4 regions of the Embleya sp. NPDC059237 genome follow, and region 3 is predicted to be linked to each of the others. Evidence: riboswitches for the same ligand, from Rfam matches in the RefSeq annotation. Region 3 holds a riboswitch; each other region holds the start of a gene.
The links. Region 3 has a riboswitch for cobalamin ahead of ACFXKZ_RS15275 (cob(I)yrinic acid a,c-diamide adenosyltransferase). Riboswitches for the same ligand answer to the same signal wherever they lie in the genome.
Positions count from the first base shown of each region.

Region 1 (7,656 bases), on a different contig from region 3:
CGACGACGCCGACCCGGCCGCGGCCTGGCGGCGCATCGAGCGCAGCGCGAAGCCGATCGGTGCGCTGCTGATGGAGCAGGACGTGCTCGCGGGTGTGGGCAACGTCTACCGCGCCGAGGTGCTGTTCCGCTTCGGGGTGGACCCCAAGCTGCCGGGCAAACGGCTGGCGCGGGCCACCTGGGACGCGATGTGGGCCGATCTGGTGCTGCTGATGCACGAGGGTGTGCGGCTGGGTCGGATCGACACGGTGCGGCCCGAGCACACGCCCGAGGCGATGGGTCGCGAGCCGCGCAAGGACGACCACGGCGGCGAGGTGTACGTCTACCGGCGCACCGACGCGCCCTGCCTGATCTGTGAAACCCCGGTGCGGACCGCCGAGTTGGTCGGACGGAATCTGTTCTGGTGTCCCACCTGCCAACCGTCGGCGTAACCTCCGGTTGGTTCCCGTTCGGTAGTGTCGCGGGGTGGCCGCGCCGACGAGCAGGATGAACCGGGCAAGCCGGACGGGGAGGCGGGCGGCGCTGGCTCGCCGGGGCCGCCGGTTCGTGGCCTGGCTGCGGCATCGGGTATTCCCCTCCGACCGCTTCGCGCTGGCCGGTCTGCTGGTCGCGGTCACCGCGTGCGGGCTGCTCTCCGATCTAAACGGCGACTGGTTCCCGGCGACCGCACCGGTGCTACCGATCCTGGTCGGCGGCCTGGTGCTGCGCATGCCCAGCCTGCTGCTGCTCTACGCGGCGACCGCCGGGGTGCTGGTCGCGGAGGATCGGGTGCACGACCCCGACGAGGTCACCGCCGGCTCCGTCCTGGTGGTCGCTGCGGTCGCCGGCATCGTGTTGCTGATGGCCCGGATGCGAACCCGGCTGGGCGTGCAGTGGACGCGCGGCGAGTCGATGTTGTTCGACCTGCGCGACCGGTTGCGGGCACAGGGCGAGATGCCGGTGTTGCCGCCGCAGTGGCACACCGAGGTGGTGTTGCGACCGGCCGGCGGGCAGTCGTTCTCCGGCGACTTCCTGGTCGCCGCCCGCAGTTCGACCGGTGGGCGGGTGCTCGAAGTGGTGCTCGTCGACGTCTCCGGCAAGGGGCTGGCGGCGGGGACGCGGGCGCTGATGCTCTCCGGCGCGTTCGGCGGGCTGCTCGGGTCGTTGCCGCCGCACAAATTCCTGCCGGCCGCCAACGACTACCTGCTCCGCCAGGAATGGGCCGAGGGCTTCGCGACGGCGGTGCACGTGGTGCTCGACCTGGAGTCGGGCGAGTATGAGTTGTTGTCGGCGGGCCACCCGCCGGGCGTGCACTGGATCGCCGGGACCGGACGGTGGCGGGTGGTCGAGGCGGTCGGTCCGCTCCTGGGCGTGCTCGACGACGCCACGTTCGAGGGGGTGCGCGGCCGACTGGACCACGGCGACGCGCTGCTGTTGTTCACCGACGGCATGGTGGAACTGCCCGGCGAGGACATCGCCACCGGCATCGACCGCTTCCTGGGCGAGGCGGAGCGGTTGGTCCGGGACGACTTCCACGACGCGGCGCGGCGAATCGTGGCGGCGGCCGGGCGCAACGTGGGCGACGACCGCGCGGTGGTGCTGCTGCGCCGACGCTGAGCCCGGCCGCGGTCAGTGCGTACGTGGCCGCGCGGGCGGCGCCAGGGCGCTCAGTTCGGCCGGGGTCCGGGGCAGCGTGCCGGGCGGGGCCACCCCGTGCGCGATCAGTACCGCGGCCACCGCGTGCGCCCAGGTCGGCCGCAGGCTCGCCGCGGCCAGCAGCGTGGTGTCCGCGAGCAGCTCCGCGGCCGGCCCGGTGTGCAGCCGCCCGTCGGCGAGCACGGCCGCGTCGTCGGCCCAGCGCAGCGCCAGGTCCACGTCGTGGGTGGCCATCACCACCGTCGTCCCGGCCGCACGCAGCTCGGCGAGCGTGTCGAGCAGCGCCTCCTGACCGGCCGGATCCAGGCCCGCCGTCGGCTCGTCCAGGACCAGCACCTGCGGCCGCATGGCGATCGCGCCGGCGATCGCGACCCGCTTGCGCTGCCCGAAGGACAGCAGGTGCACCGGCCGCGCGGCCAGGCCGGCGATGCCCAGCGCGGCCAACGCCTCGGCCACCCGCGAGCGCACCTCCTCCGGCGCGAGCCCGAGGTTCAGCGGCCCGAACGAGACGTCCTGGGCCACCGACGCGGAGAACAGCTGGTCGTCGGGATCCTGCACGACCAGCTGCACCGCCCGGCGCAGTTCGGCAAGTCCCTTGCGGTCGTGCCGAATCGGCGTGCCGTGCAGCTCCACCCGACCCGAACCCGGCACCAGGCCACCGGTCAACAGCCGCAGCAGCGTGGTCTTGCCGCTGCCGTTCGGCCCGAGCAGGGCCAGCGCCCGGCCCGCCGGAACGGCCAGGGACAACCCGCTCAGCACCGGCGGCCCGTCCTCGTAGGTGTAGCCGACCTCTCGTACCCGCAGCGGAATCACGGCATCACCGATCCCAGAAGAAGAGTGGCGACGACGACCGCCGCCACGAGGAGCACGGACCGGGCGATGAAGCCGCGCGAGACGGGCACCTCGTCCACGAGCACCCGCAACCGCCCGTCGTAGCCGCGCCCGGCCAGCCCTTCCTCCAGCCGCCGGGCCCGCGCGAAGGCGTGGACGAACACCGCCGACCCGAGCCCGGCGACCGAGCGCCACCGGGCCCGCCGGGTGCGATGCCCGAGCCGCCCGGCCTGGGCCTGGTTGATCCGGGCGGTGGTGTCGTAGAGCAGGAACAACATCCGGTACATCACCGCCGCCACGTCCACCACGGCCGCCGGCACACCCACCCGAGTCAGCCGGGGCAGGACGTCCGACAGCGGCGTGGTGAACGCGAACAACAACATCGCCAACCCGGCCGCACCGGAGCGGGCCACCAACTCGCCCGCGTGGCGCGGCCCGTCCGGCGCCCAGCCGACGCCGTCCGCGCGGATCGACACGAGCAGGGTCAGCGCGCCGGTCACCGCGAATCCCAGCGGCGCACGGGCCGCCCGCCACAGTCGTTGGGCGGGCACCTCGGCGAAGCCGAGCGCGATGGTCAGCACGGTGACCGCGACCAGCACCGCGCCGGGCCACGGCGGCAGCGCCACCGCGCACCCGAGCAGCCCGAAGGAGAGCACGGCCTTGTCGGCCGGATGGCGACGGCGCCAGGCACTGGCGTGCGCCGCCGCGTCGATCGGCAACACGGGTCAGCGACCCGGGACCGATACCGGGTCCTGCGCGGCGGTCGGATCGGGGCCCGGGCCCGACTCGTCGGGGGTGTCGCTCGCCTCGGGCGCGAGCTTTCGGCGGGTGCGCTTGACGCCGAACATGTACCCGACCACACCCGCGCCGAGCGCGGCTTGGAGTGCGAACAGGCCGGACTCGATCTCGCCGGACGGCGGCTCGTACAGCGGGCTGAACCACGGCTTGTAGTCGGGGTCGTTTTCGGTGATCGCGGTCTCGGCCCGGGTGTCGGAGCCGGTGAACGGCTCGTCCTTGTCGTCGCCCATGCCGAACACCACGGGCAGCGCCGCGAGCAGCACCACGGCCAGCACGATCAGCAGGTTGATCTTCGTCGAGCGCTTCACTTGCTCTTCTCCTCCTCGCGCACGGGCCGCGCGTCGCTCAGCACGCCGAGGCGGACCAGGTCACCGCGACTCGACTGGCGCAGCAGGCGCACGACCAGGACGGTCAGCAGGCCCTCGCTGATCGCCAGCGGGATCTGGGTGAGCGAGAAGATGCCGCCGAACTTGGCCAGCGCGCCCGGGAATCCGCTGTCCGGGTCGGGGAAGGCGAGGGCGAGCTGCACGCTGGTGACGCAGTAGGTGCTCAGGTCCGCGACGAACGCGCCGGCGAACACCGCGACGTCCAGCGGCATGGTGCCGCCGCGCCGGTCCAGGAGCGAGCGGGCGAGCCGGTATGCGCCGTAGCCGGCCCAGGGACCGACGATCGCCATCGAGAACACGTTCGCGCCGAGCGTGGTCAACCCGCCGTGGGCGAGCAACAGCGCCTGGAAGAGCAGGGTGATCGTGCCGAGCACCGCCATGATCGGCGGCCGGAACAGGATGGCGCCCAGGCCGGTGCCGGTGGGATGCGAGCAACTACCGGTGACGGATGGGATCTTCAGCGCGGACAGTACGAACGAGAAGGCGCCGGACGCACCGAGCAGCAGGGTGTTCTCGGGCCGGTCGCGCACCTCACGGGTGAGCGCGCGGGCGCCGTGGACGACGAACGGGGTCGACGCGACGCCCCAGGCGGCGGCGTGTTCCCAGGGCAGATAACCCTCGGCGATATGCATGAGGAAGGGTCCCTCTCCAACACCTCGTGGACGGACGATCGCCGTGGCCGGTCTCCTGGCTGACGGGTCGTGCGTTCACGTGCTCCGCCTTCCCGGGTCCGCGACAGCGGTCCCAGTGGCTTCCCGAGGCGACGAATCAACGTTTCCGCGGGGGTGGAGGAGAACTTCCCGATCACAGTGGCGAGGGCCGCGCCGGCATCGAACCGGCTTCCCGAGCACCACGGCGAGCCGACACTAGTGGTCGAGTGGACATGGCGACAAGGTGGCATCTGCAAACCGTGCGCAAGACCACAAGGCGGGCGGAGCGGCGGAGCAATAGCCGCATTCCGGGGCGGCGCGCGACGACCCGTCGGGGCGGGGCACGCTCGCGATCGTGGGACCGGGCGCCCCTGCCCGAGAGGGAAGCGGGGCCTCAGCCCAGTCCGGGGCCGCGCCCACGGACCACCAGGGTGCCGGCGACCCGGTCGCCGACCCGCTGGCCCCGCTCGCTGGTGAGCACCGCGACCAACCCGATCACACCGAGCGCGAACGCGTCGACGCACAACAGCACCCAGCGGATCGCCAGTTGGCGCCGCCCGGCCCGACCGCCGGACACGTCGACCACACGGATCCCGAACACCTGCATGCCCCAGGTGCGCCCGTCGTGCTCGGCGGGCCGCAGCACCCAGTACCAGAACAGGATCGCCACCGCGACCACGAGCACACCGGCGGTGATCGTCGCGGTGAGCGGACCGCTGCGGATCGAACCGTCGGGGTGGGTGGGCAGCAGCACGAACAGGAACATCGCCGCGCCGGGCAGCAGCGCGGAGGCGATCACGTCCACCACGAACTGGCCGATCCGCCGGTACAGCACCGACGGGCCGACCCGATGTTCGATCGTCGGCAGCCACACCCGGGCGCGCGGCCCGACGGGATGGGCCGAGCGCGCGAACCGCTGCGGAAGGCTCCGTTCGTACATGCTGTTGTACTTTCCGCAACCGGGCGGGTTGACTCCCGGCACGGCCGATCTCGCCGAGATTGCGCCCGGTCGGCGGACAGCGGGCCCGACCGGGCGGCGGCGAAATGATCATCGATCGGCGGGATCGACCGAAAACGATCAGATCGTCATCGGGCCGTCGATTCCGAACAGGTCCGGCTCGGAGCGGCTGATCACGTCGTACAACGGCTTGTAGTTGATCCACGCCACCGTGTCGTTGCCGAGCTGCTCCCGGGTCAGCCGCGCGTTCTCCGGCGAGATCGGTCGCAGTTCGCCGGCCGCCTGGGCCAACAGCTGGACCTGGCATGAGCGCTCCATGGTGATGAACCACCACGCCGCCGCGTCCACCGACTGTCCGACGGTGAGCAGACCGTGGTTGCGCAGGATCAGCGCCTTGCGCGAGCCGAGCGTCTTGGCGATCCGCCGTCCCTCCTCGGCGTCGAGCACCACGCCCGCGTAGTCGTCGAAGAGTTCGTGGTCCTCGTAGAACGGACACACGTCCTGGGTGATCGGCTCGAGCCGGATCCCGAGCGCGGACAATGCGCGTCCGTGCGTGGAGTGGCTGTGCGCCGCGGCGACCACGTCCGGGCGGGCCGCGTGGATCTGCGAGTGGATCGCGAACGCGGCCTGGTTGACGTGGAATCGGCCCTCGACGACCTGCCCCTCGTGGTTGACCAGGATCAGATCGTCCACGGTGATGTGCTTGAACGACATCCCGAACGGGTTGACCCAGAAGTGGTCGACGAACTCGGGGTCGCGCGCGGTGATGTGCCCGGCCACCCCCTCCTCGAAGCCGAACCGGCCGAACAGCCGCAGCGCCGCGGTCAGTCGCTCCTTGCGGTGCCGGCGCTCCTGCTCGACGGTTTCGAACGTGGGCGGCAGCGCGAAGCTCAGGTCGGTGGGCGAGACCGGTCGCGGCGGCGCCGACCGCCCGGTGCCCGGCGGGCCGTCCTGGGGGCGGGGCGCATCGGTGGCGGACATGTCCATCTCCTCGGACTCGGGGCGCGCAGGGGTGCCGCCGACGCTACCCGCGAGTCACATCCGGGGACAGCCTTGCGCGGGCGCCGGATCGCGCGGGGTCGGGGGCGGCGAGCCGGTGCGCGCGGGCCGAGGCGGTGCACGCGGGCCCGGGAGCACGAGGACCGGGATTCTAGCGCGCGAGCGTCGTGCGGATCGGGTTTCCGGCAATTAATCGAATATTGCCCACGACCGCCTTCGGGCCGCTCCTACGCTGCCGTTCAGCGAGTCCGGGAGGTCGAGTCCGAAGCAGTCGAGCTCGAATTCCCGGACCCGCTCGAAGGCGACGGGAAAAGTACGCGCGGACGTATACAGGGGGAAGGGGCGCGTGAGGTGAGCGGCGGGGGAGTGCATTCCACGGAGGTCGCGAATATCGGCGTACGGCCACCTGCGGGGGCGCCCGGATCCGGCCGGGGCGACGGGGTGGGGTCGCGGGCCAGGACCGAGGCGGGCCGCCGGGGCACGCCCGCGCGAGCGCCCGCGTCCAGGAGCCCGATCGCGAGGAGTTGGGCGGAGATGGCACCACCCCCACGCCGATCCAGACCGTCCCGGCGCAGATCAGCCGACCCGCCGACCGGATCCGATCCCGGGCGGGCCCCATCGATCGAGGTGGATGTCATCGAAGCAGTCGAGGCCGATCCCCCCGCGCCGACCGAGGTCGAATCGATCGCAGCGATCGAGGCGACCGCGGTCGGCGGGCCGCTCCCGAGCGATCCGGACCCGGGACCGGCCGGGTCCGGCGACGAGCCCGTCGGAGTCCACCGGAAAGCCGCACCGCCGATCGCCCCGGAGGCAATCATGGCCAATATGGAAACGGCCCTCAAGGAAGCAATGACGATCGAGGGTGCCGTGGGAGTGGCCCTGGTCGACTACACCAGCGGAATGGCGCTCGGAATTCTCGGCGGCAGCAAGGAACTCGATCTCAATGTGGCCGCCGCCGGGAATACCGACGTGATGCGCGCGAAGCTGCGCACGATGGAGATGTTGCACCTCGGCGACCAGATCGAGGACATCCTGATCACGCTCGGCAAGCAATACCACCTGATCCGACCGCTGTCCGGTCGGGCCGGGAAGGGGCTGTTCCTGTACCTCGTGCTGGTGAAGGATCGCGCCAACCTCGCGCTGGCCCGACACAGCCTCAAGCGTGTCGAGGAGGAGATCGAGGTCTGAGCCCGGACGCGCCGGCGAGCCCAGGCCACCGGCGCCGGCGCCGGCCCAGACCCATCCTCGACACCCTCGGCGCCCCCGCCACCCCCGTGCGCCGGGCGCCGGCGGGGTGTCCGGGGACACGTACGGCGGCCCTGGTCTCCCCGCTCCGTCTCGGATATGACGGTACGTCAGATGTACCGTCGAGCCTCGACGTACCTCGCGCGGGCGATCAT
Region 1 covers NZ_JBHZAE010000007.1:289,173-296,828, forward strand. Annotated here, with positions in the region: gene ACFXKZ_RS23545 (Fpg/Nei family DNA glycosylase) at 1-430, shown strand, start outside; gene ACFXKZ_RS23550 (PP2C family protein-serine/threonine phosphatase) at 486-1,595, shown strand; gene ACFXKZ_RS23555 (energy-coupling factor ABC transporter ATP-binding protein) at 1,608-2,447, opposite strand; gene cbiQ (cobalt ECF transporter T component CbiQ) at 2,444-3,187, opposite strand; gene ACFXKZ_RS23565 (energy-coupling factor ABC transporter substrate-binding protein) at 3,191-3,571, opposite strand; gene ACFXKZ_RS23570 (energy-coupling factor ABC transporter permease) at 3,568-4,281, opposite strand; cobalamin riboswitch at 4,309-4,519, opposite strand; gene ACFXKZ_RS23575 (RDD family protein) at 4,694-5,239, opposite strand; gene ACFXKZ_RS23580 (class II aldolase/adducin family protein) at 5,378-6,238, opposite strand; gene ACFXKZ_RS23585 (hypothetical protein) at 7,073-7,444, shown strand.
Region 1: another riboswitch for cobalamin. It lies ahead of ACFXKZ_RS23570 (energy-coupling factor ABC transporter permease); the one in region 3 lies ahead of ACFXKZ_RS15275 (cob(I)yrinic acid a,c-diamide adenosyltransferase).

Region 2 (7,656 bases), on a different contig from region 3:
CCGTCGACCCGGCGCGGGGGAGCGGAGCACCTGGCCCTCGTGCTCGATTGCGACCCGGACGCCTTCGCCCCACACCGGATCACCTACGACGCGCTCGCCCGGGTGCTGCGCGAACGAGAACACATCCTGGCCGCCCTGCGACCGCGTCAACTCGCGACGGTCGCGGCCGTACTGGATCACAATGCGGCGGCGGCCCACGCGTTCACCCCCGGCGTCTTCGACGGCGACATGCTGCTGTTCAAGGCGTGCGCCGACCGCGACCCACACACGCCCGAACCCGCGTCCTGGGACCCGCACGTCGGCGGCCGCATCGAGGTTCACGAGATCCCGGCGCGACACAACGCCCTGACGCATCCGGACGCTCTCGCCCGGATCGGCCCCACCCTCGCGGCCCACCTCGACCGGATCAGCGCGTCCGACTCGACAAAGGGCCCCGGCACCCCTCACCCCGCAGCCGGTCCGGCCGGACCGCCGACCCTCCTCAGGGAGCCGACATGAGCCACCCGACCAACCCCTTCGAGGACAACGACGCCACCTACCTGGTCCTGGTCAACGACGAGAACCAGCACTCCCTGTGGCCCGCGACCCTCGACGTACCCGCCGGCTGGACGGTGACCCACCCCGAGGCCGACCGGCAAACCTGTCTCGACCACGTCGAACACACCTGGACCGACATGCGCCCACGGACCCTGATCGACGCCATGAACGCCCGGGAGCGATAACCGGCGGCACACACGACCTCGGGGCGAGGATTTCGGTAGCGATTCGAACCGGCTCCAAAGGTCGTTCGTGATCCTCGCCCCCGGGTCGGCGGCGTCGCGTGCCCACAGGCAACGGTCGGCGGCTACTTGCCGTCGGTGCACCGCGTGCCGGCGGCCGGCAGCCTGCCCTCGATGATGTAGGCGGCCACCGCCGCATCGACGCACCTGCTGCGGCCGAACGCGCCGTGGCCCTCGCCCTGGAGGGTCAGCAGGCTCGCGTGCGCGAGGTCCTTGGCCAGCTTCTCGGATGCCGCGTACGGCGTGGCCGGGTCACCGGTCGTGCCCACCACCAGGACGGGCGCAGCGCCTTCGGCCCGGATCACGTGCGGTTGCTCGGGAGTCTTGTACGGCCAGAACTCGCAGCCGGGACCCTCGATGTCCGATGCGACGGCGTCCTTGGACAGCAACGGGGCATCCGCCTTGAGCTTCGCCAGGACCTGTTGGATCCGTTCGGGAGAGGGCGCCGGGGCGGCGCCGTCGGCGCAGCGTATCGCCGAGCGCGAGTCCGAGCTGTTGTCGTAGTGGCCCTTCTCGTCCCGGCCGAGGTAGTTGTCCGCGTAGAACAGCAGGTGGCTGCCGTCCTTGTTGTTCATCGCCAGGGCGAGAGCTTCCCGCAGGTACTTCCACGCGGTTTCCTTGTCGCCGTACAGCAGACTGTTGGTGCCGGTCCAGCCGAGGGAGGAGGTCAGCTTGCGGCCGTCGTAGGCGGTGCGCAGCGGCTTGTCCTGCAACGCGTCGAGGAAGGTCGCGCCGATCTCGGCGGCCTTGGCCGGGTCGCCGCCGAGCGGACAGCCCGCCCGGGCCGCGCAGTCGGCGGCGAACGCACGGAACGAGCGCTCGAAGCCGATGGTCTGGTCGATGCTCGCGTCGAGCTTGTCGGCCGCGGGGTCCACCACCGCGTCCAGGACCATGTGGCCGGCGCGGTCGGGGAACTCGTCCAGATACATGGTCCCGAGGTAGGTGCCGTACGACACGCCCAGGTAGTCGAGTTTGTCGTCACCGACCGCGGCGCGCAGGACGTCCATGTCCCGAGCCGCGTTGCGCGTGCCCACGAACGGCAACAACTCGCCGGACTCGGCCTGGCACGCGGCGGAGAACTCCTTGCCGCTGCGCTCGCCATCCGCCTTGCGTTCGACCGGATCGCGGGGCGAGTCCCGGGCGTTGCGCTCGTCCCGGGCCTTGTCGCCCAGGCACCGTACGGGCGCGCTGTCGGCCACACCGCGCGGGTCGAAGCCGAGGATGTCGTAGCGGTCGTGCAGAGGGCCGTCGAAGTCGGCGAACCCGTACTTGACGAAGTCCTGGCCCGAGCCCCCGGGTCCGCCGGGATTCAACACGAGGGAGCCGATCCGCCGATCGGGCTTGGCGGCCGGGTGTTGCATGACGGCGATGTCCAGCGACCTGCCGCCGGGAGCGGTGTAATCCAGCGGCACCTTGAAGGTCCCGCACCGGAATTCCCTCTCGTCCTTCTTCTTCGTCTTCGGGTCGTCCGTGCACGCCTTCCACGAAATCTTCTGTTCGTAGAAGGCGCGCAGCGCCGGGTCGGCCGCTCCCTTGGGCTTCGGCGGCGGGGTGGCCGCGGCCGTTCCGGTCGTCACCTGCGTGGGAACCGGCTTGCCGGCGGCGGCGTTCGACGCGCTGTCACCGGAGCCCCCGGTACACCCGGCGGCCAACAACAGCGCCACGGTCACGGGTATGGAACGACGGAAGGACGCCGCCTGAAAAGGAGTGATCACGCGCCAAGGACTATCAGTCGCCGATCCCGCACGGCACACCACTATCCCCGCCACCCGGCAACGGCACCGCCCAGACCGGATATTCCACGCACCGCACCCGCCGGCCGACGCACGTCCCGTCAGCGGAGGACGGCGGCCGCGGTGGCGAGGAGTTCCGGAAGGGTGCCGGTGAACTCGGGGACGAGTCGGAGCAGCACCGCCCAGTGCCCGGGGTCGGCGGTGTCGAGGCCGGCCTCGTCGACCAGGCGCGCGAACTCCTCGGTGAACGCCGAGAGCGTGTCCCCGAGGAAGGCCAGGACATGGGAGGCGGGGGCGTTCGCGGTGAGGAGATCGGCCGGGAGCAGGTGGCCTGCCGCCAGGTCGGCCGGCCACCGGTCGAGGTCGCGCGCGCCGTCCGCGATGCCGAACCGGACCAGGTAGGCCGTCAGGAGGTGCGGCGGACAGTCGGGGTGCGCGGCCAAGGCGGCCAACGACTCCTTCGAGAGCGGCTGTTTCTCGTCGGCGACGATCAGTCGGGCCCAGGGGACGGCCACGTCGTACTCGTCCTCGAAGTGCTCCAGCCGCTCCTGGATCCTGCCGCCGCGCAGGAGGTGTTCGGCGGCGGCGTCCGGAGTCCGGGCGGCGGCAAGGGTCTCGCGGATGGACGCCGATCCGGCCTCGGGCGCCGCGAGTGCGGTACGGAGCAGGTGGTGTGTCGTCGCCGGAAAGGGGTGCTTGGCGGCGGGGCGGCGGCCGGGAAAATGGGTCTCGGCGAGCAAGGCGGACACCGCGTCGGGGCCATGGCGTTCCCACAACGCGACCGCGACCCGCAGCCGGCCCACTTCGGTGTGCAGGCGCATGCGGCCCAGCATCACCCGGACGAGCACCGGATCGCCCGAGTCGATGGCGGCGAGCAGCCAGTGGCGGCGAGTGGATGGGCTGGTGCGGGCGAGCAGGTCCCCCAGGGCCGGGCTGATCGGGATGCGCCGGTGCCCGCCGGCGCGCGGTCGCCCCGCGCAGATGCGAATGCGTTCATGTCGTGCGATGCCGCCGAAGTCGTAGAGGTTCGCGTTGACTTCCGGGTCGTCGAGATCGAGCAGCCCCTCCACCACATCGGCCGGCATGTCCCAGCGTGAGGCGCACGCGACGGCGGCTTCGACGCCGCGTACGGCGTACACGTGCGCGCGGACCGCCGCGGAGAGCGGGTGGAAGACGCTCAGGTGTTGGATGGCACGCAGGTCGAGTGCGGGGATCACGGCGCACTGCACGTGGTCGGGCGCGGCGGCGAGGAGGGTGTAGAGGTGCTTGCGCGCGCCCTCGGGCGCCTCGGCGGGGAAGCGCGCGGCCAGGCCGCGAGTCCACGTGACCGGGGTGCCCTTCGCGCGCTCGCCGGCGGCGTGGGCCACCGCGGCGGAGACGAGTTCGTGGCAGGTGCCGCGGAATCGGGGAAGCAGCTTGTGCAGCGAGATCCACGCCTCGGGGTCGTCGCCGAGCGGTTCGATCAGCCGGGCGACGGACGGGGCCAGCGCGTCGGGTACCGGGCCGCGATAGCTGCGGACAAAGGCGCGGTCGTCGTCGTCATCATCGACGTCGGCGTGGTCCGATGGGTCGCCGACGGCGGAGTCCGCGCGGCGGGGACACAGGTTGCCGAGCGCGGCCACGACCGCGCCCGCGGGGGTGACGGCGCGAAGAACCTCGTCGAAGGGGAACCGATCGTTCTCGATCCCCCAGGCGAGCAGGTAGGCCAGTTGATGGTCGTTGTCGGGGGTTTCCGGGGCCAGTAGGGCGGCGAACGGTACCGGGCCCACGCGCTGTTCGAAGTGCGTGCGCGTGCCGAACGTCGACGCGACGCCGGCGCGAACGGTCGCGAAGACGAGCCGTTCGGGGCAGCCGTCGTGCCGTGTCAGCTCGATCCGGGCATCGGTGTCGTAGGGCAGTCGGTCGTCCTCGCGCAGGATCGCCGCCCAGTCGACGCCGCCGGCCGGCGCGTCGGCCCGATCGTCGAGCCGGAGCCCGACCAGCCAGGCGTCGTGGTCCGCGCGCGGCCGGTCCCGGCCGTCGAGCCGCGTTCGGGCGGCGGCCAACACGGCGGTCGGGTCCTCGGCCCGGGCGGCATCCCCGAAGACCACGGCCAGGTCCGGGTGGTGCATGCCCTCGTCGTGGAACAGTTCCGCGAACCCGCGAAGTTCCGTATGCGTGTCGGCGAGCCGGGTGTGCGTGGCACAGATGCCCACGACACGCTCCACGACGACCCACGGGGGCAGATACGGGGCGAGCCGCGAGATCGCGTGTCGGACCGCGTCGGGGAAGGGCGAGCGCAGCATCGACCGCAACAACCGGGTCCCGTTGTGCTTCAGGAGCGGCACCACGAGGCGCGTGTGCCAGTCCGCCGACGCGGGGTCCGCCGCGGCCCAGACCGCTTCGTGCACGCGCGTGTCCGAGCGCCGGCTCAACAGCGCGAGGCCCACGTCCGGGTCCCCGTAGCCGGCCATCCGCACGGCCGTGTCCTCGTCCAGGTGCCGGTTGCCCGCGAGTCGCGCCATCAGGGCGTGGTCACCCGACGCGAGCACGGCCTCGATCAGCTGTGCCGGCGGGGCCACATGGTCGGCGGCGAGCGCCTCCGACACCTCGGTCCTCAGCCGCGTCGTCAACGCGACACCCGCCGCGATGGGCACGAGACGAGACGCGGCGTACAACGCCGAACGCAGCCCGGCCGAACTCTCCCACGACATCACGAACCGCAACTCCTCACCGGGACGGCCGCGTTCACCCGATGCGGCGCGGCAGCGCTCAGCGTAGGAGGTCGCTCGGACGGCGCCCCGAACCCGCGCGGCGGAGCGGGCCGACCAGGCGCGACGAGCGGTTTGGTAGCCTGTGGCCGCCGTGGTGCACGGGAAGCCGGTTCAAGCCGGCGCGGCCCTCGCCACTGTAGCCGCGGAGCCCCGCGGCCCTCGCCGACCGCCCCAAAGCGGTCGGGGTCACTGGATGGATCGGGAACGAGCCAACCGGGAAGGCCGGCCGCGGAGCGTCGATGCGGAAGCCAGGAGACCGGCCACGGCGCGACATGTTCCACGAGGGTTGGAGAACACGTGTTCCGCGCTTCCGCGCGCCCGTTTCGCGCCGAACGTTTCATCCGTCCCCCGCACGCCCCGCGTGCCGGGCGCTCCATGCGCTCCGGCCTCGCCGCCGTGGCGCTCCTGCTCGTCGGCGCGCTCGGCGCGTGTACGGGTGCGCCCGAGCCCGACAAGCCCGCCGCGGCGGCCGGGAGCGGCCACCCGACGCCGGTGAGCGTGAGCAGGTGCGGCGTCACCACCACCGTGACCGCGCCGCCGGCCCGGCTGGTCACCCTCAACCAGGGCGCCACCGAAGTCGCCCTGGCGCTCGACCTGCAAACCCGGATGGCCGGCACGGCGTACCTCGACGACGTGGTCCCGGCCAAATGGAAGGCGGCCTACGACATCGTCCCGGTGCTCTCCGAGAAGTACCCGTCCAAGGAGAAACTCCTCGCGGCGCGCCCGGATTTCCTCTACGCCTCCTACTCCAGCGCGTTCACCGACAAGGTGGCGGGCACGCGGGACGAACTGGGTTCCCAGGGCATCGGCACCTACCTGTCGCCGCTGGGTTGCGCCGACGGCAAGCAGGCGGCGGCGGTGTCCTTCCAGGCGGTGTGGGACGAATTGGGCGACGTCGCCCAGGTGTTCGGTGTCGCACCGCGCGCCGCCGCCATCCGGGACACGCAGCAGCGGCAACTTGCCGACGTCACGGCCAAGTCGGCGGGCAAGGGCCTGAACGTGCTCTGGTACGACTCGGGTACGAAGACCCCGTACGTCGGCGCGGGCCACGGCGGACCCCAGCTCGTGCTCGACGCCGTCGGCGCCCGCAACGTCTTCGACACGCTGCCCGGCGGCTGGAAGAACGCGAGTTGGGAGCAGGTGGTCGCGGCGGACCCCGACGCCATCGTGGTCGCGGACGCCGGGTGGGACACCGCACAGTCCAAGATCGACTACCTCGAACACGACCCCGTGCTGAGCAAGCTCAAGGCTGTCCGAAATCGGGCGTTCGTGGTCGTGCCGTTCTCCGAGTCGACCCCCGGCGTGCAGCTCGCCGACGGGGCCGTCCGGGTTTCGGCCGCCCTGAGCGGCCTGGCACCGCGTCCGTGACCGGGACCGATCGCCCCGTCGCCCGACACGCGGGAGCCGGTCGTGCGGCGGTGGCCCTGGCCGCCGCCGTGGTCCTGCTGCTGCTCACCGTCCTGCTCGGCCTCGCCGTGGGATCCGTCCACGAACCGCCGCACGTCGTGGCGGAGGTGGTCCTGCGCCGGCTCGGTCTCGGCGGCGCCGACGTCACACCGCTCGACGACCGGATCGTCTGGCAGCTGCGGCTGCCGCGCGTCCTGGGGGCCGCCGCGACGGGCGCGGGACTCGCGGTGTGCGGCGCGGTGCTGCAGACCCTGACCGGCAACGACCTGGCCGACCCCTACCTGCTCGGCATCTCCAACGGCGCCGCCGTCGGCGCGGTCACCGTGATCGTCCTCGGCGTCGGAGCCTCCGGCACCGCGGTCGTCGGCGCACTCCCGGCGGCGGCCTTCGTCGGCGCCCTGCTCGCCGTCCTCGTCGTACTGACCCTCGCCGGGGCACACAGCCGGACCCTGCCGGCCTCGCGGACCGTGCTGGCCGGCATCGCGGTCGGGCAGCTGTGCGGCGCGTACACCTCGTTCGTCGTGCTCGTCCTCGGCGACCGCAACGCCGCCCGCGGCGTCATGGAGTGGACGCTGGGTTCGGTGGCCGGAGTGCGGTGGGACACGGCCGTCTTCCTGACCGCGGTGGCCGTCGTCGGCACGGTGGTCATGGCCGCCGCCGCCCGGGACCTCGACGCGTTCGCGTTCGGCGAGACCGCGGCCCGTTCCGTCGGTGTCCACGTCGAACGCACCCGCTGGGCCCTGGTCGCCGCGGCCGCGCTGGTGACCGCGTGCCTGGTCGCCAACACCGGCGTCATCGGATTCGTCGGTCTGGTCGTACCCCACGTCGTCCGCCTGGTGTGCGGCCCGCGTCATGCCCTGCTGCTGCCCATGTCCGCACTCGTGGGTGCGTCGCTGCTCGTGGGCAGCGACATCGTGGCGCGCTCGGTGCTCCCGGACCAGGAGATCCCCGTCGGCGTCGTCACCGCCGGACTGGGAGCGCCGT
Region 2 covers NZ_JBHZAE010000014.1:295,631-303,286, forward strand. Annotated here, with positions in the region: gene ACFXKZ_RS36520 (amino acid adenylation domain-containing protein) at 1-498, shown strand, start outside; gene ACFXKZ_RS36525 (MbtH family protein) at 495-722, shown strand; gene ACFXKZ_RS36530 (alpha/beta hydrolase) at 845-2,494, opposite strand; gene ACFXKZ_RS36535 (hypothetical protein) at 2,614-5,208, opposite strand; cobalamin riboswitch at 5,332-5,545, shown strand; gene ACFXKZ_RS36540 (ABC transporter substrate-binding protein) at 5,563-6,633, shown strand; gene ACFXKZ_RS36545 (FecCD family ABC transporter permease) at 6,630-7,656, shown strand, end outside.
Region 2: another riboswitch for cobalamin. It lies ahead of ACFXKZ_RS36540 (ABC transporter substrate-binding protein); the one in region 3 lies ahead of ACFXKZ_RS15275 (cob(I)yrinic acid a,c-diamide adenosyltransferase).

Region 3 (7,656 bases):
AGGGATCGGAGAGCGGGGAGTTCAACCGGGGACAGGTCGTGCTCGGCGTGGTGCTGCTCCTGCTCGGGGTCAACGCGCTGCTGCCCTGGCTCGTGGAGACGGTGGTGGCCCGGCTCGGTGCCGGTCGGGTGCCGTGGCAACTGGCGGTCCGGCGGCTCCAGGTGGGCAGCACTTCGGCGGCCCGGGCGGTCAACGGCATCGCGGTCGCGGTGGCGGGGGCGATCGCGCTCCAGATGCTCTTCCTGGGGATCGAGAACGACTACACCAAGGAGACCGGCGCGGATACGACGCGGGCCCAACTCTCGGTGAGCTCCGACGCGCTGGTGAGCACCGAGGGGATCGAGCGGATCGCCGGGCAGATCCGGGAGACGACGGGGGTGCGCAGCGCGTTTTGGCGATCCTCCACCCGCCTGGCCGAGCCGGGCGACGAGCCCGGTCCGGGCGCGTCGTTGACGATCGGGACATGTGACACGTTGCGCGAGTTGGCCCGGATCGAGGGATGTGCGGACGGGGACACGTTCGTCGTCGACCCGCGCACGTCGAGTTCCGTCGGGAGCATGCGGCCGGTGCCCGGGAAGAACGTGGTCATCGACATGGGCCACGGCCCGCGTGCGACGCCCGTGCTCACGCCGTGGGTGATCCCCGCGGCCGCGCGCACGGTCCCGGGTCGGGCGGACGGGAGCGGGATCGCCCCCGACGGGGTGTTGGCGACGCCCGGCGCGGTGCCGGCGGCCGTGAGCCGGCAGCTGACGTACTCGATGACCTTGGCGCTCGACCCCGCGGTGCGGGACGCGAGCGACCTGGCGCGCAACGCCATGGCCCGGGTGGATCCGTTGGCGCAGGTGTACACGCTGAACGAGACCCACGAGTCCCGGCGGTTCGCGAATGTGCGCACCGCGCTGTTCATCGGCTCGACGGTGGTGCTGCTGATGATCGGCGCGAGCCTGCTGGTGACCATGCTGGAACAGCTGCGCGAGCGGCGGAAGTTGTTGTCGGTCCTGGTTGCGTTCGGCACCAGGCGCAGCACGTTGAGCTGGTCGATCCTGTACCAGACGGCGATCCCGGTCGTGCTCGGCCTGTTCCTCGCGGCGGGCACCGGGGTGGCGTTGGGCGCGGCGCTGCTCGGCATGGCGCAACGTCCGTTCGGGGTGGACTGGGCCGGGCTGGCGTCGATGACCGGTATCGGTGCGGGTGTGGTGCTGTTGGTCACGGCGCTGAGTCTGCCGCCGCTGTGGCGGATGATGCGGCCGGACGGGTTGCGGACGGAGTAGACGGGCGAAGTGGGCGGACGAAGCTGCGCACGGTATGGCTGAACGCGCGGCGGCGTCGGGGTCGGAGACTTCGGGCCCGACGCCGCCGTAGTGTGTTCGTCAAAGCTGCGCGTGACAGGGTCAGGGCTTGCGGGCGACCGCGCCGAACTGCGGGACAATCGGCGGGAGTTCGCCGTCGACGGGGGCGGCTCGCCAGCGGGCGCAGGAGACGATGCCCGGGTCGAGCAGGTCCAGGCCGGCGAAAAAGCGGGTGAACTCGGCGAGGCTGCGGGCGGTGATCGGCGGCGTGGCGTTCTCGTTCCAGAACCGCATGGCCTCGACGTTGCCCTCGCCGCCGAGTTCGGTGGTCGGATGGGTGATCACCAGGTGGCTGCCGGACGGTACGGCGGCCATCAACCGGCCGACGATGTCCACGGCGGTGTCGGTGTCGAGGATGAAGTTGAGGCTGCCGAGCAGCATCACCGCCACCGGGCGGTCGAAGTCCAGTGTCGCCTTCGCGTCCGCGACGATGGCGTCGGGGTGGTGCGCGTCGGCGTGGATGTAATCGGTGGCACCCTCGGGGGTGCTGGTGAGCAGCGCCCGGGCGTGCGCCAGGACGAGCGGGTCGTTGTCCACGTAGACGATCCGCGCGGCGGGATTCACCCGCTGGGCGACCTCGTGCGTGTTGTCGGCGGTGGGCAGCCCGGTACCGATGTCGAGGAACTGGTCCATCCGGGCCTCACCGGCCAGGAAGCGCACCGCGCGACCCAGGAACTCCCGGTCCGCGCGGGCGACTTCGCCGATGCTCGGGAACATGCTCGTGACGTGGTCGCCGACCTTGCGGTCGATCGGGTAGTTGTCCTTGCCGCCCAGCCAGTGATTCCAGACCCGGGCGTTGTGCGCGACGTCGGGCCCCGAGATCGGCTGGCCCTCGGACGGTCGATTCTCGCTCACGACGGTGGTCCCTTTTCCTGTCCGCCGTTCACCCGGTGCATCCCGAACGAAAGGCTGCGCGCCCAAGCGCCTTCGAACCCGTTCCCGAACCATTGTGCCAGGCGCCGACCAATCGGTTCACCGCCACCGACCGTGTCGCCACGCGTGTCGGCGACGCAGTGAGTGTTGTGCGTGCCCATGGAAGGTGGTCGAAATCTGCAAGAGGCGCCGACCTGGGCTTTTGCCCTGGCCGGCGCCTCTTGAACACCGTCGTGCCCCTTGACCCCCAGTGCTCGAACGGGCGTTCCTGCCGTGCCCGTCGGTGCAGAAACCTTGGGCTGGACGCTCTCCTGTCCGAGTGTCATGGGGATTTTCGATGCCGCGTGATTCCCAATGCGTGAGAGGGCCCTGAGAGGGGTGCTGTTGTCGCGACATGCTTGCCGCCTCGGCAGGAGGGCCCCCGGGACCGACACCCGCACCTGTCGAGGCAGCGGCTACCGTGTCGACGGTGGCCGCTGGCTCGTCCGGTCAGGGTGTGGTGGGGCAGTGCAGTGTGGGGGCGTTCCGATGAGCGCCCGCGCTGCTCAGGTCGGCGAAGCCGGCGCCGGCCAGGCCGAGAACCGCCTGAGCGGTGGCCCTGGTGGCGGTGGCGGGGTTGTACCCGCCGGTGTCGTAGGCGATCGCGCCTCGCGTGGCCGTGGATGCCGAGCAACCGACCTGACGTTCGGTCAGGAAGTGCCGGGCGGTCAGGCCCGGTATCACGCGCCAGGACGAGAGCAGGGCCTGGGCGGCCAGGCCGGTGCTGTTGGCGTTCGAGGTGGTGGCGCCCACCGTACCGAAGCCGCCGTCGGAAAGCTGGTGTGAGGCGAGCCAGTTCAGTCCGGCGGCCGCTTCCTGGTGGCGCCCGGTGGCGGCCAGCGCCTGCACGCTCATCGCGGTCGAGTCGGCGTCGCTGGTGCAGGTGGACAGACCGTAGTCGAGGGGGAATCCGCCGTCGGCGCAGTGTGCGTCGGCCAGGAAGTCCACCGCGGCGGCGGGGGCGCCGGCCGCAGTGCGGTCGAGCGCCAGGAGCGCGAGGGACTGGCTGAAGGCGTTGCTGTAGTCGCCCCACGGCGAGGTGTCGGTGAAGCGGCCGGAAGGCTTTTGCAACGAGAGCAGTCGGGCCGGGAGGTCCACGCCGCCGAACGAGGTGGGGTCGACACCGCGCACCTCGGCGGCGAGGAGGATCTTGGCGGTGGCTCCGGCGTAGGCGTTGGTGGTGCCGTCGCCGATGTACCCCGACAGGATCTCCGGGCGGGCGAGCCACGTGGTGGCCTTGGCTCCGTTGTCGTCGGCGACCCCGGCTGCGGCGAATGCGAAGATCGCGTCGATCGTCAGGCCCTGGTCGGGGTAGGTCACTCCGTCGAAGGTGGTCTCGAAGCGTTCGCCGTCGACGAGTTGCCGGGCCAGCCATCCCGCCGCGGCCTGGGTGCGGTTGCCGGAGAGTATGGACACGTTTGCCTGGGGCGTCGTGTCGGTCGTCGGTGGAGCCGCCACGGCGGTGGACGGGATCAGGGCGGCCGTACCGGCGAGGGCCAGTCCGCCGAACAGCGCGGCGATCCGGCGTCCGGGTCGGGTGAGCGTCATCACGGTGCCTTTCCGGGCCCATGGCACGGCGGACCCGGGAGACCCGGCGGCCGAGCGGGCACACCGACGGCGGCACCGTCCCGACGCACGGGTCGCTGGGGCTCCGTCCCGCGGACCACGACGGGGATGGGAGACGAACACTGCGGCGACGGGCATTCGGGCTCGCCGTCGGGAGGGACGGATCACCGCTGCGGGTCAGCGCCGGATTCACACCGGACTTCCCCCGTCGTCGGAGCTACTGCGAGTCGTCACACAAGACGATCGAAACAGATGAAGACGCCCGGAATCGGTACGTCGACTGCTCAGACCTGCAGATCCCGCACTCTACGGATCGCTCACTCCGGAAGGAACTCTCTTTCCGGCCAACAAGATCGCCGGCACCTGAAGGATGGATCCGACACGGAATCCGGAAATCCTCCTTGAGGCTTCAGTAGTCACACGCCGCCTCTTGACCGGGGTCGGTGTGGGGGCGGGCCCGAGGAAGCAGCTCAGCGACCGAGCGGTGTCAGGCGCGGCCCGTGTGTTGGTGGGTGGCGCCGTCTCGGAAACGCTGCACGTGTGTGGTGCGCCCCGGTCGAGCAGGAGTGCGGTTGCCCGTGGCAGGAGGTCCCGGGTCGGGTCTGGTGCCGGCGAGGGCCGCGTGTCATGCTATGGCCTGCTGTGCGACGGCGAAGCCGAGGAAACCGGTGTGATTCCGGTGCGGTCCCGCCACTGTGATCGGGGAGCGACTCCCGTCAAGGCCACGGCCCCGCTTCGGGGTTGGAAGGCCGGGGGAAGTGTTGATCCGAGAGCCAGGAGACTCACGTCGTCGCCACCTCGATACAACCGGGGCGGATTTCCCCGAGAGAGGCCGGTGGTTCGCCATGTCTGTGGTGCTGAGCCGTATCTACACTCGCACGGGCGACGCGGGTACGACCGCGTTGGGCGACAACTCCCGTGTCCGTAAGACCGATCCTCGGATCGTTGCCTATGCCGACACCGACGAGACCAACGCCGCCATCGGTGTGGCGCTGGCGCTGGGTTGCCTGGACGCGGAGCTGCGGAACGTCCTGGAAGGCATCCGGCACGACCTGTTCGACGTGGGCGCGGACCTGTGCGCTCCGATCCGCGACGGGGACGAGCGCCTGCGGGTCCGGGACGAGGACGTATCCCGGCTCGAGCGTTTGTGCGACACGTTCAACGAACGGCTCGAGCCCTTGCGGTCGTTCGTACTGCCGGGCGGTACGCCCGGCGCGGCGCTCCTGCACACGGCGCGGACGGCCGCCCGCCGGGCGGAGCGCTCGGCGTGGGCGCTGATCGAGACGGACACGGAGTTGTCCGGCGGGGAGGCGGCAACGGTGAACCCGGTGTGCGTCCGCTATCTGAACCGTTTGTCGGACCTGCTGTTCATTCTCGCACGGTTGGCCAACGACGGCGGGCGCGGCGACGTGCTGTGGAGTCCCGGCCGCAACCGCTGACATCGCGCCGCCACCGTTCCGCCGGCCGATATCGCACCGGTTCTCGCAGGTGTGGCGGCACGAACGACTCGCTCGGGAGACAACCCGAATTGCGTTCCCGGACTTGCCACCCGGCCGCCGCCGCGGCCGGGTGGCAAGGCTCAACGCCCGCATCGCCCGCTACCCCAAGACCTACGTCGCCGTCATGGACGGCATCGTGATGGGCGGCGGCGTCGGCATCTCCGCGCATGGGAAGGTGCGCATCGTCACCGAGCGCTCGACGATCGCCATGCCCGAGACCGGCATCGGCTTCGTCCCCGACGTCGGCGGCACCGACCTGCTCGCCCGAGCCCCCGGCGAGTCGGGTACGCCCCTGACGCTGACCGGCTCCGCCATCGGCGCGGGCGACGCGATCGCCTGCGGCCTCGCCGACCACTTCGTGCCCTCGCACCGCCTGGACGCGGTGATCGAGGCGTTGGCCACCGGGACGCCGGCCGACGTCCTCGGCCGCTTCGCAGACCCGGCGCCCTTGGGCGAACTCGCCGAGAACGCCGAGCGGTTGCCCAGCCGCCCGCCGTCCCGATCGCATGCCCGCACCGACATCTGCTGTCGATCGCTCGGGAACTGAAACATACGGGGGATGGGAAGGATCCGGAGTCGATGCAGGACGAATGCGGGGATCCCGAATGTCTGCGGTGTCGTCTGCTCCGGGCGGTGGGCGCAAGGCAGAGGCGGTAGGCGCCACATACGGAACGCAGCTATGGGGCGGGCTTCGTCGGCTTGGTGGTCGCGGTGCCGACTTGCGTAAGGCCGTTGTCGGCCGGGGCGGGTTCGAACACGATTGGTGCCTCGAAGGCCGCCTTGCGGGATGCGCGCCGTAGGGCGGCCAGCACCGCCGGGCCGACGAGGACGATCGCGAGGCAGTTGGTGATGGCGCGGCCGGTGTCCCATCCGAAGGTCGAGGTGAGCACGGTGAACACGAAGAACCGGCGCAGGTTGTCCAGGATGCCGTCGCCGGGGACGAAGGCCGGGCCGACCATGGATTCGGAGTCGGCGAGGAACGGCCAGAACCACATGTTCATGAGGAACCCGAACGCGTAGGCGGCGAAGACGCCGTAGCAGGCGAGCATGACGATCTCGCGCCGCCCGCGCACCCGCCGGGGCAACAGGCCCGCGCCGAGTCCGACCCAGGCGGAAGCCAGCATTTGAAACGGCAACCACGGGCCCACGCCGGCGGTGAGCAGGGCGGACGCGAACAGTGAGGTGCAGCCGAGCACGAATCCGAACCCGGGGCCGAACACGCGTCCGGCCAGGACGAGCATGAAGAACACCGTCTCGATCCCGGCGGTGCCGGCGCCCAGCGGACGCAGTGCCGCGTTGATCGCGGAGAGCACGCCGAGCATGGCCAGCGCCTTGGAGTCGAGCCCGCCGCTGGTGAGTTCGGCCAGCACCACCGCGACCACGAACGGCAGGGTGACGGCGAAGATGAGCGGCGCGTCGCCCGAGTGCGCGGCCGATTCGGGGGAGGGGGAGGCGAACAGCGGCCACAGGAACATGGCCAAGCCCGCGATCGAGGCGATGGTGAGCACGATCGCGGTACGCGGGGTGATTCGGATCGCGTTGGTGCGTTTGCGCGTGTCGGTGACGGTCGTCATCGGGTGGGCTCCCTGTCTGCGGCGGATGCGCGAGCGTCGCGTGCGGTCGGGACGCCTTCCTCGGAGGCGGACTCCCGGTCGCTGATGTCCGTATCCGCAAGGGCGTTGCCGACATCGGTGACGGTCAGCCATTCGGCCGGTGCGAGGATCTTGGCCACCTGGGGCGCGAACGCGGGCGAGGAGACTACGACTTCGGCGGTCGGACCGTCGGCGACGATGTCGCCTTCGGCCATCACCACCACGCGGTCGGCGACTTGGGCGACGAATTCGACGTCGTGTGTGGCCAGTACGATCGCCCGCCCGGCGTCGGCGAGTTCGCGCACCACTCGGACGAACCGCCGCTTCGCGTGGTAGTCGAGGCCGCGCGTCGGTTCGTCCAGCAGCACCACCTGTGGCGCAGCGACCAGTTGGATGGCAAGCACCAGGGCGAGGCGCTGCCCCTCGGAGACGTCGCGCGGGTGCAGGGTGCCGTCGATCCCCGGCGCGATGCGATCGAGCAGCGCCCGGCACGCACCGGCTTCGGCGCCGGATTCCCGGTCCGCCTCGACGCATTCGGCGTCCACGGTCTCCAGGTAGAGCAGGTCGCCAGGAGTCTGCGGGACCAGAGCGACCAGCGCGCGAGCCCGCTTCGGCTCGGCCCGGCCCGGATCGGTGCCCGCCACGTCCACGGTGCCGCCCTGGCGGGGACCGGAGCCCTGGAGGGCCCACAGCAGCGAGGATTTGCCGGAGCCGTTGCGGCCCATCAGGGCGGTGACC
Region 3 covers NZ_JBHZAE010000004.1:276,671-284,326, reverse strand. Annotated here, with positions in the region: gene ACFXKZ_RS15290 (FtsX-like permease family protein) at 1-1,271, shown strand, start outside; gene ACFXKZ_RS15285 (SAM-dependent methyltransferase) at 1,392-2,204, opposite strand; gene ACFXKZ_RS15280 (peptidase) at 2,712-3,809, opposite strand; cobalamin riboswitch at 3,939-4,074, opposite strand; cobalamin riboswitch at 4,451-4,632, shown strand; gene ACFXKZ_RS15275 (cob(I)yrinic acid a,c-diamide adenosyltransferase) at 4,673-5,266, shown strand; partial or broken gene ACFXKZ_RS15270 (enoyl-CoA hydratase/isomerase family protein) at 5,403-5,789, shown strand; gene ACFXKZ_RS15265 (ECF transporter S component) at 6,004-6,900, opposite strand; gene ACFXKZ_RS15260 (ABC transporter ATP-binding protein) at 6,897-7,656, opposite strand, start outside.

Region 4 (7,656 bases), 120 kb from region 3:
GCGCCGAGGTTGACCGAGCCGAGGTTGCACACGGCGGTCTCGCCGTCGCTGGTGACCTCCAGGATCTCGGTGCACAGGTTGGACAGGTGCACCACGTTGCCCGGCTCGGCGGCCTGGTTGCAGGTCCGGTTGGCGGCGTCCTTGAAGGTCATCCAGCCGTTGCCGGTCTGCGCGAGCGTGCGCATCATCCGGGCGTACAGGTCGCGCGCGGGCATCTGCCGGACGAACCGGCCGTCCCGCTCGGCGGCTTCGTACACCTTGTCGAACTCGGCGCCCCACAGGTCGGGCAGCTCGGGCAGCTCGTTCGGGTCGAACAGCGACCAGACGCCGTCCTCCTCGACGCGCCGCATGAACAGGTCCGGCACCCAGTTGGCCAGGTTGAGGTTGTGCGCGCGACGCGCGTCCTCACCGGTGTTCTCCCGCAGTTCGAGGAACTCCAGGATGTCGGGGTGCCAGGTCTCCAGGTACACGCAGGCCGCGCCCTTGCGCCGGCCGCCCTGGTTGACCGCGGCCACCGACGAGTCGAGGGTCTTCAACCACGGCACGATGCCGTTGGAGTGCCCGTTGGTGCCCCGGATCAGCGAGCCGCGCGAACGCACCCGCGACCAGGCCACGCCGATGCCGCCGGCGAACTTCGACAGCCGGGCGATGCGCCCGTACATGTCGTAGATCGACTCCAGCTCGTCCTTGGGCGAGTCGAGCAGGTAGCACGAGGACATCTGGGTGTGCACGGTGCCGGAGTTGAACAACGTCGGCGAGCTGGGCAGGTAGGCCAGCGAGGACATCAGCCGGTAGAAGCCGATCGCCTCGCCGGGCTCCTTGGACAGACCGCACGCCACGCGCAGCAGGAAGTGCTGCGGGGTCTCGACCACCTTGCGCGAGACGGGGTGGCGCAGCAGGTAGCGGTCGTAGACGGTGCGCAGACCGAAGTACTCGAAGCGGCGGTCGCCGTCGGCGTCGACGGCGGTGTCCAACTCGGCGGCGTGCGCGGCGACGAACGCCGCGGTCTCCGCGCCGATGATGCCCTCGCGGTGACCGAGCGCGATGCCGGCGCTGAAGGAGGCGACGCCGGCCTCGGCGGCCTCGTCGGCGATCCGGCCGGCCAGCAGCCGTGCGGCGAGCCGCGAGTAGGCGGGCTCCTCGGCGATCAGCTCGGCGGCGGTTCGCACGGCCAGGTCGGCCGCCGCGCCGCGGTCCGCACCCTCGTTCAGACCCGCGACGACCCGGCGGACGACCCGATCCGGATCGACCTCCGGCAGATCGCGCGCCTGGGTGCGCACCAGGGTGGCAAGGCGGTCCTCGGGGCTCTCGTCGACCCGCATCCGGGTCGCGCCCACGCTGTCCACAACGGTCACGTGCTCTCTCCTCGCGAGCTCGTACGTACAGGTGACCCCACGCCCGAAGGCGCGGGCAGCCGGCAGGTATTCGGACTCGCGGGCATGCCGGGGCACCGCCGGGCACGGCGTGTGCTCGGTGGTCCGCGGAGTGCCTAGCGGTCGTCGCTTCCCGTGCGCCTTTCGGCGTCCGGCGCTCTATGACGACTTTCGTTCCCGCTCACCGCTGCGGGGGCAGTTCCGGCCTCGCACCGGATTCCCTCTTGCCTCGCCTTCCCGGAAACTTCGGTCGGGCGAACCAGCTGCGTCGCAGAGCATATATGTAGTGGCGGGGTGGTCGTTGCACCCCCAGGTGTTGTGTCGCGTCCCGATTCCCGGCGTGTCACGGTTCGCCGGAGACGTGCCCGGGTGGTACGACCGGCGAGCAATGCGACGCGCGTCGAGCGCCCCGAACGCCCGCTCCCCCGGCGCCCGTCCGGCCCCACCGGGCCTGCGCGGGCCGCGTGGGACGGGGCCGGGGTCGGCGGGAGCACGGCGGGGGGCGGACCGGATCGACGGTGGATCGCGCGTCGGCCGCCGCACCGATCGGCCGGCAAATTCCTTCCTCGCCGGGCGTGTCGGAGGGCGCGTGACAAGAAGCACATCGCGCCGCGGCCGGCCGATTCACGCGGAGCGGATCAGCGGCTCCGGCCCTCGGGTCGGGACGAGCCGCGTCGCCTCCGGGCCCGGATCGCGCCGCGTGGCCGGCTCACGGGCGACGCGTGCGCGGGCCCGGTCCGGGTGGGCGGGCGGGTCGGGGCGGGCTGCCTTGCGGTCGGTCCGTCGGCCGGGGTACCTCCCGGCCCGAGTCGCGCCATTCGGCGACCAACGCCTCGTAGACGGGAGTCTCGAACGTCTCGGTGGGCCACGGCCCATACGGGGCCCGCAGGATCTTCATGCCGGCCCAACCTCACGAGGAGGCGCGAAGTAACCACCAACCGGGTGATGCCACCCGGTCGATTGACGGCCCCGCCCCGGGTCGGGTCGCCCACGACGACCCCCGGTCGCCGCCGCACATGGTGGGCGGCACGGATGGCGCCCCGCGCGCGCGGCCCTCCTATTCGGGCGGGTAGGCCGTGGTGCGCAGGGCGGTGAAGGCTTCGGCGAGGGCCGCGGCCGTCCAGTGGGCGTTCAGGCCGCTGGGGTTGGGGAGTACCCAGATTCCGGTGTCGTCGATCGTCTCCGACTGGCGGCCGACCACCGCCCTGGGGCGGCCGAAGCCGGTGCGGTACGCACCGATGCCAAGCACCGCCAACCAGGCCGGTCGGTACCGGCGTACCTTCGCGGTGAGCGCCAGGCCGCCGGCCCGGTACTCCTCCTTCGTCAACTCGTCGGCGCGCGCGGTGGTTCGGGCCACCACGTTGGTGATGCCGAGGCCGAGCGTGGTCAACTCGCGCTGCGCGGCGGGCTCGATCAGGCGCGGGGTGAAGCCCGAGGCGTACAGGGCCGGCCAGAACCGGTTGCCGGGACGGGCGAAGTGCCGCCCGGTGGCGCCCGACCAGAGCCCCGGGTTGATCCCGCAGAACAGCACCCGCAGGTTCGGCGCGATCACGTCCGGGATGCTCCGACCGTGCGCGGCGGCCAACTCCTCGGCGGTGGGATTGCGTCCGGGCGGGATCGGCAGCACGATCGACGCGGCGGCATCGGTCTTCGTACCCGCCGCGCCCGCCTGCTCCGCGCCCGCCTCGGCAGTCCGCGCCTCGTCCCGCCGGCTCACGGCGCCTCCGCGATCATCGCCGTCCCCACCGAGCGGAAGCCGATCCGGTCGTACACCCGCGCGACGTCCTCGTCCCCCGCGCTCAGGAACACCGTCTCGCTCCCGCCCTCCAGCGCGTGCCGGGCCAACTCCCAGGTCACCGCCGCCGCGAGGCCGCTGCGCCGGGCCGCGGGCAGGGTGGCCACACCGACGATCTCGGTCGTGTCGTACAGGTGCTGGTAACTGCCCACGCACAGCGGTCCGGCCGGGCTGTACGCCGCGAACATCACCGTCTCGCCGCTGCGCAACCGCTCGTTGAGGTAGGACAGCAGGCCCGGATCCTGGCCCAGCGCTGCGGTGTCCCGCTCGGCGGGCCCGTCGGAGCCGGGCGCGGTGCCGGGATTGGCGAAGCCGATCGCCGCGACGCTGTGCACGATCGCCAAGTCGGTGGCGTCCGCGCGGATTCGCCGCAGCGTCACCAGGTCCGGCAGATCCGGGCGCTCGGCCGGATGTTCGTCCGGGTCGAGCACCATCAGCGGGTGCTCGTGTACATGCAGTTCGGCCTCGATCGCGGCCGCCCGCAACGCGGGGGTGCTCTCGTGGACCCATTCGAACGTCTCGGGCACTTTCAACTCTCTCTGCCGCGCCCGGACCGCGCGCACGTCCGCGACGGTGGGCTCGGCGAGGCCGCCGAGCGTGGGTCGGGCATAGTAGGGCCACCCTTCGCCCTCCCGGACGAACAGCGTCAGCGCGCCGATCGCCTCGGTGCGGGTGAACCGGCGGGGCACCGCGTCGTAGAAGATCTCCAAATGCGCGCGCAGTTCCGCGGCGGACTTCGGCATGCGGGTCAGTGTGACACGGCCGTCGGCACCGGTTCGGCCCGGTGTCCGAAGCCCGCTTTCCCTCCGAAGCCCGCGTGCACCCCGAAGCCCGCCTTCAACCGGCCCAGGAGTTCGGACAGTCGCTCGGCGTCCTCGTCCGGCCAGTCGGCCAGCCGCTCGGCGATCACCGCGAGGCAGCTCTCGGTGGCCCGGTCGACCACGGCGCGCCCCTCCGGGGTGAGTCCGAGCAGTACCGACCGGCCGTCGCGCGGGTCCGGGCGGCGGGCCACCCAGCCGTGTTCGACCAGGTGCGCGAGGTGTCGGCTGACCACGGACATGTCCAGGTCGAGGAGTTCGGCCACGCGCCCGGCGCGCAGCGGTTCGGCACTGCGGCCGAGCACGAACAGGACTGCGGAGCCGGGCGGCAGGCTGCCGGGCGGGACGGCCTTGGCGAGGCCGCGGCGTACGCCGACGATGCCCTCCAGCTCGGTGAGCAGGTGCCGACAGGCTTCCCTGGTGGCCATGGCGGCTCGCTCCTTCCTGTGCCCGGGCGGTCGTACGCCCGCGCGGCGACTTCGTTGCCTGTCACAACCATAGAAGAAATTAGTTGCATTTGACAACTTCTCCGGCGGCGAATCCGCCACGCCCGGCCGGCGCCCGGGTACGGTATGCGGCGTTCCCGCAGCCGACGGAGGCACCGCCGTGTCCGGATCGCCCGCTCGTCGCGTGTTCGACGCGCATCTGCACATCGTCGACCCGCGCTTCCCGCTCGTGGCCGATCACGGCTACCTGCCGCCGACCTTCACCACCGCCGACTACCTGGCCCGCGCCGTCCCACTCGGCGTGACCGGCGGCGCGGTGGTGTCCGGCTCGTTCCAGGGCTTCGACCAGACCTACCTCCTCGACGCGCCGGCCCGACTCGGCCCCACCTTCGTCGGGGTGACCCAGCTGCCGCCCGACGTCCCCGACCGGCGGATCGCCGAGCTGGACGCGGCCGGGGTGCGGGCGATCCGGTTCAATGTCCGGCGCGGCGGCTCGGCGACGCTCGACCACCTGGACCGGCTCGCCCGCCGGGTCCACGCGATCGCCGGCCGGCATGCCGAGCTGTACCTCGACGCCCGCGATCTGCCCGACCTGCTGCCGGTGTTGACCGCGCTGCCGAGGGTGGGCATCGACCACCTGGGCCTGTCCCGGGAGGGGCTGCCGCATCTGTTGCGGCTGGTCGAACACGGCGCCAGGGTCAAGGCCACCGGTTTCGGCCGGTTCGACGCGGACGTATCCGCGACGCTGCGCGCCGTCGCCGCCGTGGACCCGCGGGCCCTGCTCGCCGGCACCGACCTGCCCTCGACCCGCGCGCCCCGCCCGTTCCGGGACGCCGATCTCGACCTGATCGCCGACGCGGTCGGGCCGGACCTGGCCGCCGCCGTCCGGTACGACAACGCGCACGCCTTCTACCGTCCGCGCGGGTAGGCCCTCGCCGGCGGGCCGGTCGGCGCCCCTCACTCCCGGGCCGCGAGCGCCCGGACCGTGTCCATGTCGTCCGCCTCCGCGGCCGTCTTGTCCTTCCGGTAGCGCAACACCCGCGCGAAGCGCAGTGCGAGGCCGCCCGGATAGCGGGTGCTGGTCTGCAACCCGTCGAAGGCGATCTCCACGACGAGTTCGGGTCGCACCCACACGGTCCAGTCGTCCCGGCGCACCTCGAGCTCCCGCAACCGCTCGGTCTGCCCACGCGAGCAGTTCGTCGGTGAGCCCCTTGAACGTCTTGCCGAGTATCACGAACCCGTCCCCGCCCGGATCCCGCGCGCCCAGGTGCAGATTGCTCAGCGTGCCGCGCCGGCGGCCGTGGCCCCACTCGGCGGCCAGCACCACCAGGTCGAGGGTGTGCCGCGGTTTGACCTTGACCCAGCCGGCGCCGCGCCGACCCGCCGTGTAGGGGGTGTCCAGGGACTTGACCACCACCCCTTCGTGCCCGCGCGCGACCGCGTCGGCGAAGAACGCCTGCGCCGCCGCGTCGTCCCCGGTGACCAGCCGGGGCACCAGGAGTTCGGGCGGCGCCAGGTCCGCGAGCGCGGCCCAGCGGTGCGCGCCGGGGCGGTCGATCAGGTCCTCGCCGTCCACGTGCAGCACGTCGAACAGGTACACCGTCAGCGGCGTCTCGGCCCGCAGCCGCGCGGCGTCGCGGGTCCCGGTCCGGGAGGCGGTGATCTGGAACGGGTGCGGCCTGCCGTCCGCGCGCAGCGCGATCGCCTCGCCGTCGAGCACGGCGGTACGCACCGGCAACGCCCGTACCGCCTCGACCAGTTCGGGCACACGCGGGGTGATGTCGTCCAGGCTGCGGGTGAACACCGCGACACGATCGCCGTCGCGGTGGATCTGCACCCGGATGCCGTCGATCTTCCACTCCGACGCGACCTCGGCGGCGGGGTCCTTGGCCCGCAGCTTGGCCAACGCGCCGGCCACGTCCGGCGCGGCGGCGGCGAGCATCGGGCGCACCGGGCGGCCGACGTCGAGGGTGAGCGCGTCGAGCGCGGCCCGGCCGCCGTGCAGCGCGGCGGCGGCCACCGGTCCGGCGGCGCCGCGCAACATCAACGCCCGCCGTACCGCCGTAGCCGGTACCTCGGCCGCGCGGGCGATCGCGTCCGCCATCACCCCGTCCAGTGCGCCCTGGCGTACCTCGCCGACCAACAGCCCGATCAGGAAGCGCTGTTCGACCTCGGTCGCGCGGGCGAACAGCGCGTCGAGCGCGGCCCGTCGGGCGGCCTGCGAGCCGGTGCCGGTGGTGGCCCCGATCGCGGCCAACGCGGCGTCCACCTCCAGGAGGGTCAACGACGGCTCGGCCGCGGGCGGCGGCACCGCACGCAGCATGGCGGGCCCCACACCGATCTGCCGCTGGGTGAGCGTGCCCGCGAGGTAGGCGACCACCACGGTCGCCTCGTCCGGATCCGCCCGCCGCAGGCAGTCGGCCACCAACTCCGCCTTCGCGGTCCGCCCGGACTCCCCCGCGATCTCCCCGGACACGACGGCCACCTCCCGAAACAACAGCGACCCCACACCCACCACTCCTCCCGACGACTCCCCCCACCATGACCGCCGAGACCACATTTCAATCCCCGACCCCGGGTCGCCCGCCGGGCGGGCGACCGATTCCGTCCCACCGGCCGGCGGCACCGGGCCGTGGAACCCGGCTCGACCGGCGGCCCGCCGGTCCTGCCGCCACCGCAGCACCCGAGTCGGCCTCGGTGACGCCGGGGCGCCGAGGAACCCGGGACATCGAACGCCGAACGGGCCGGGGCATGCCGGGGATTCCCGCATGGCCCGGCCCGTTCGGCGGCAGGTGCGATTTGTCTACAGGATCGCGCCCGGGCGGTACTTCGCCGCCTCCGGGTGCTTCTCCGCGACCGCCTCGACCCGGCGGACCACCTCGGCCACCTGGGCCGCCGCGGCGCCGGTGAACGACAGCCGATCGGCGAGCAGCGTGTCGAGCGCGGCCCGGTCCAGCGGCAGCCGCTCGTCGGCGGCCAGGCGGTCGAGCAGTTCGTTGCGCTCGACGCCCTCCCGCAGCGCCAGCGCCGAGGCGACCGCGTGCTCCTTGATCACCTCGTGCCCGGCTTCGCGCCCCACCCCACCGCGGATCGCGGCCATCAGCACCTTGGTCGTGGCCAGGAACGGCAGGTAGCGGTCGAGTTCGCGCGCGACCACGGCCGGGAATGCGCCGAACTCCTCCAGCACGGTCAGGAACGTCTCGACCAGCCCGTCGAACGCGAAG
Region 4 covers NZ_JBHZAE010000004.1:392,141-399,796, forward strand. Annotated here, with positions in the region: gene ACFXKZ_RS15825 (ribonucleoside-diphosphate reductase subunit alpha) at 1-1,322, opposite strand, end outside; cobalamin riboswitch at 1,399-1,652, opposite strand; gene ACFXKZ_RS15830 (hypothetical protein) at 2,083-2,271, opposite strand; gene mug (G/U mismatch-specific DNA glycosylase) at 2,431-2,991, opposite strand; gene ACFXKZ_RS15840 (GNAT family N-acetyltransferase) at 3,087-3,911, opposite strand; gene ACFXKZ_RS15845 (MarR family winged helix-turn-helix transcriptional regulator) at 3,917-4,414, opposite strand; gene ACFXKZ_RS15850 (amidohydrolase family protein) at 4,662-5,360, shown strand; partial or broken gene ACFXKZ_RS15855 (ATP-dependent DNA ligase) at 5,390-6,932, opposite strand; gene purB (adenylosuccinate lyase) at 7,236-7,656, opposite strand, start outside.
Region 4: another riboswitch for cobalamin. It lies ahead of ACFXKZ_RS15825 (ribonucleoside-diphosphate reductase subunit alpha); the one in region 3 lies ahead of ACFXKZ_RS15275 (cob(I)yrinic acid a,c-diamide adenosyltransferase).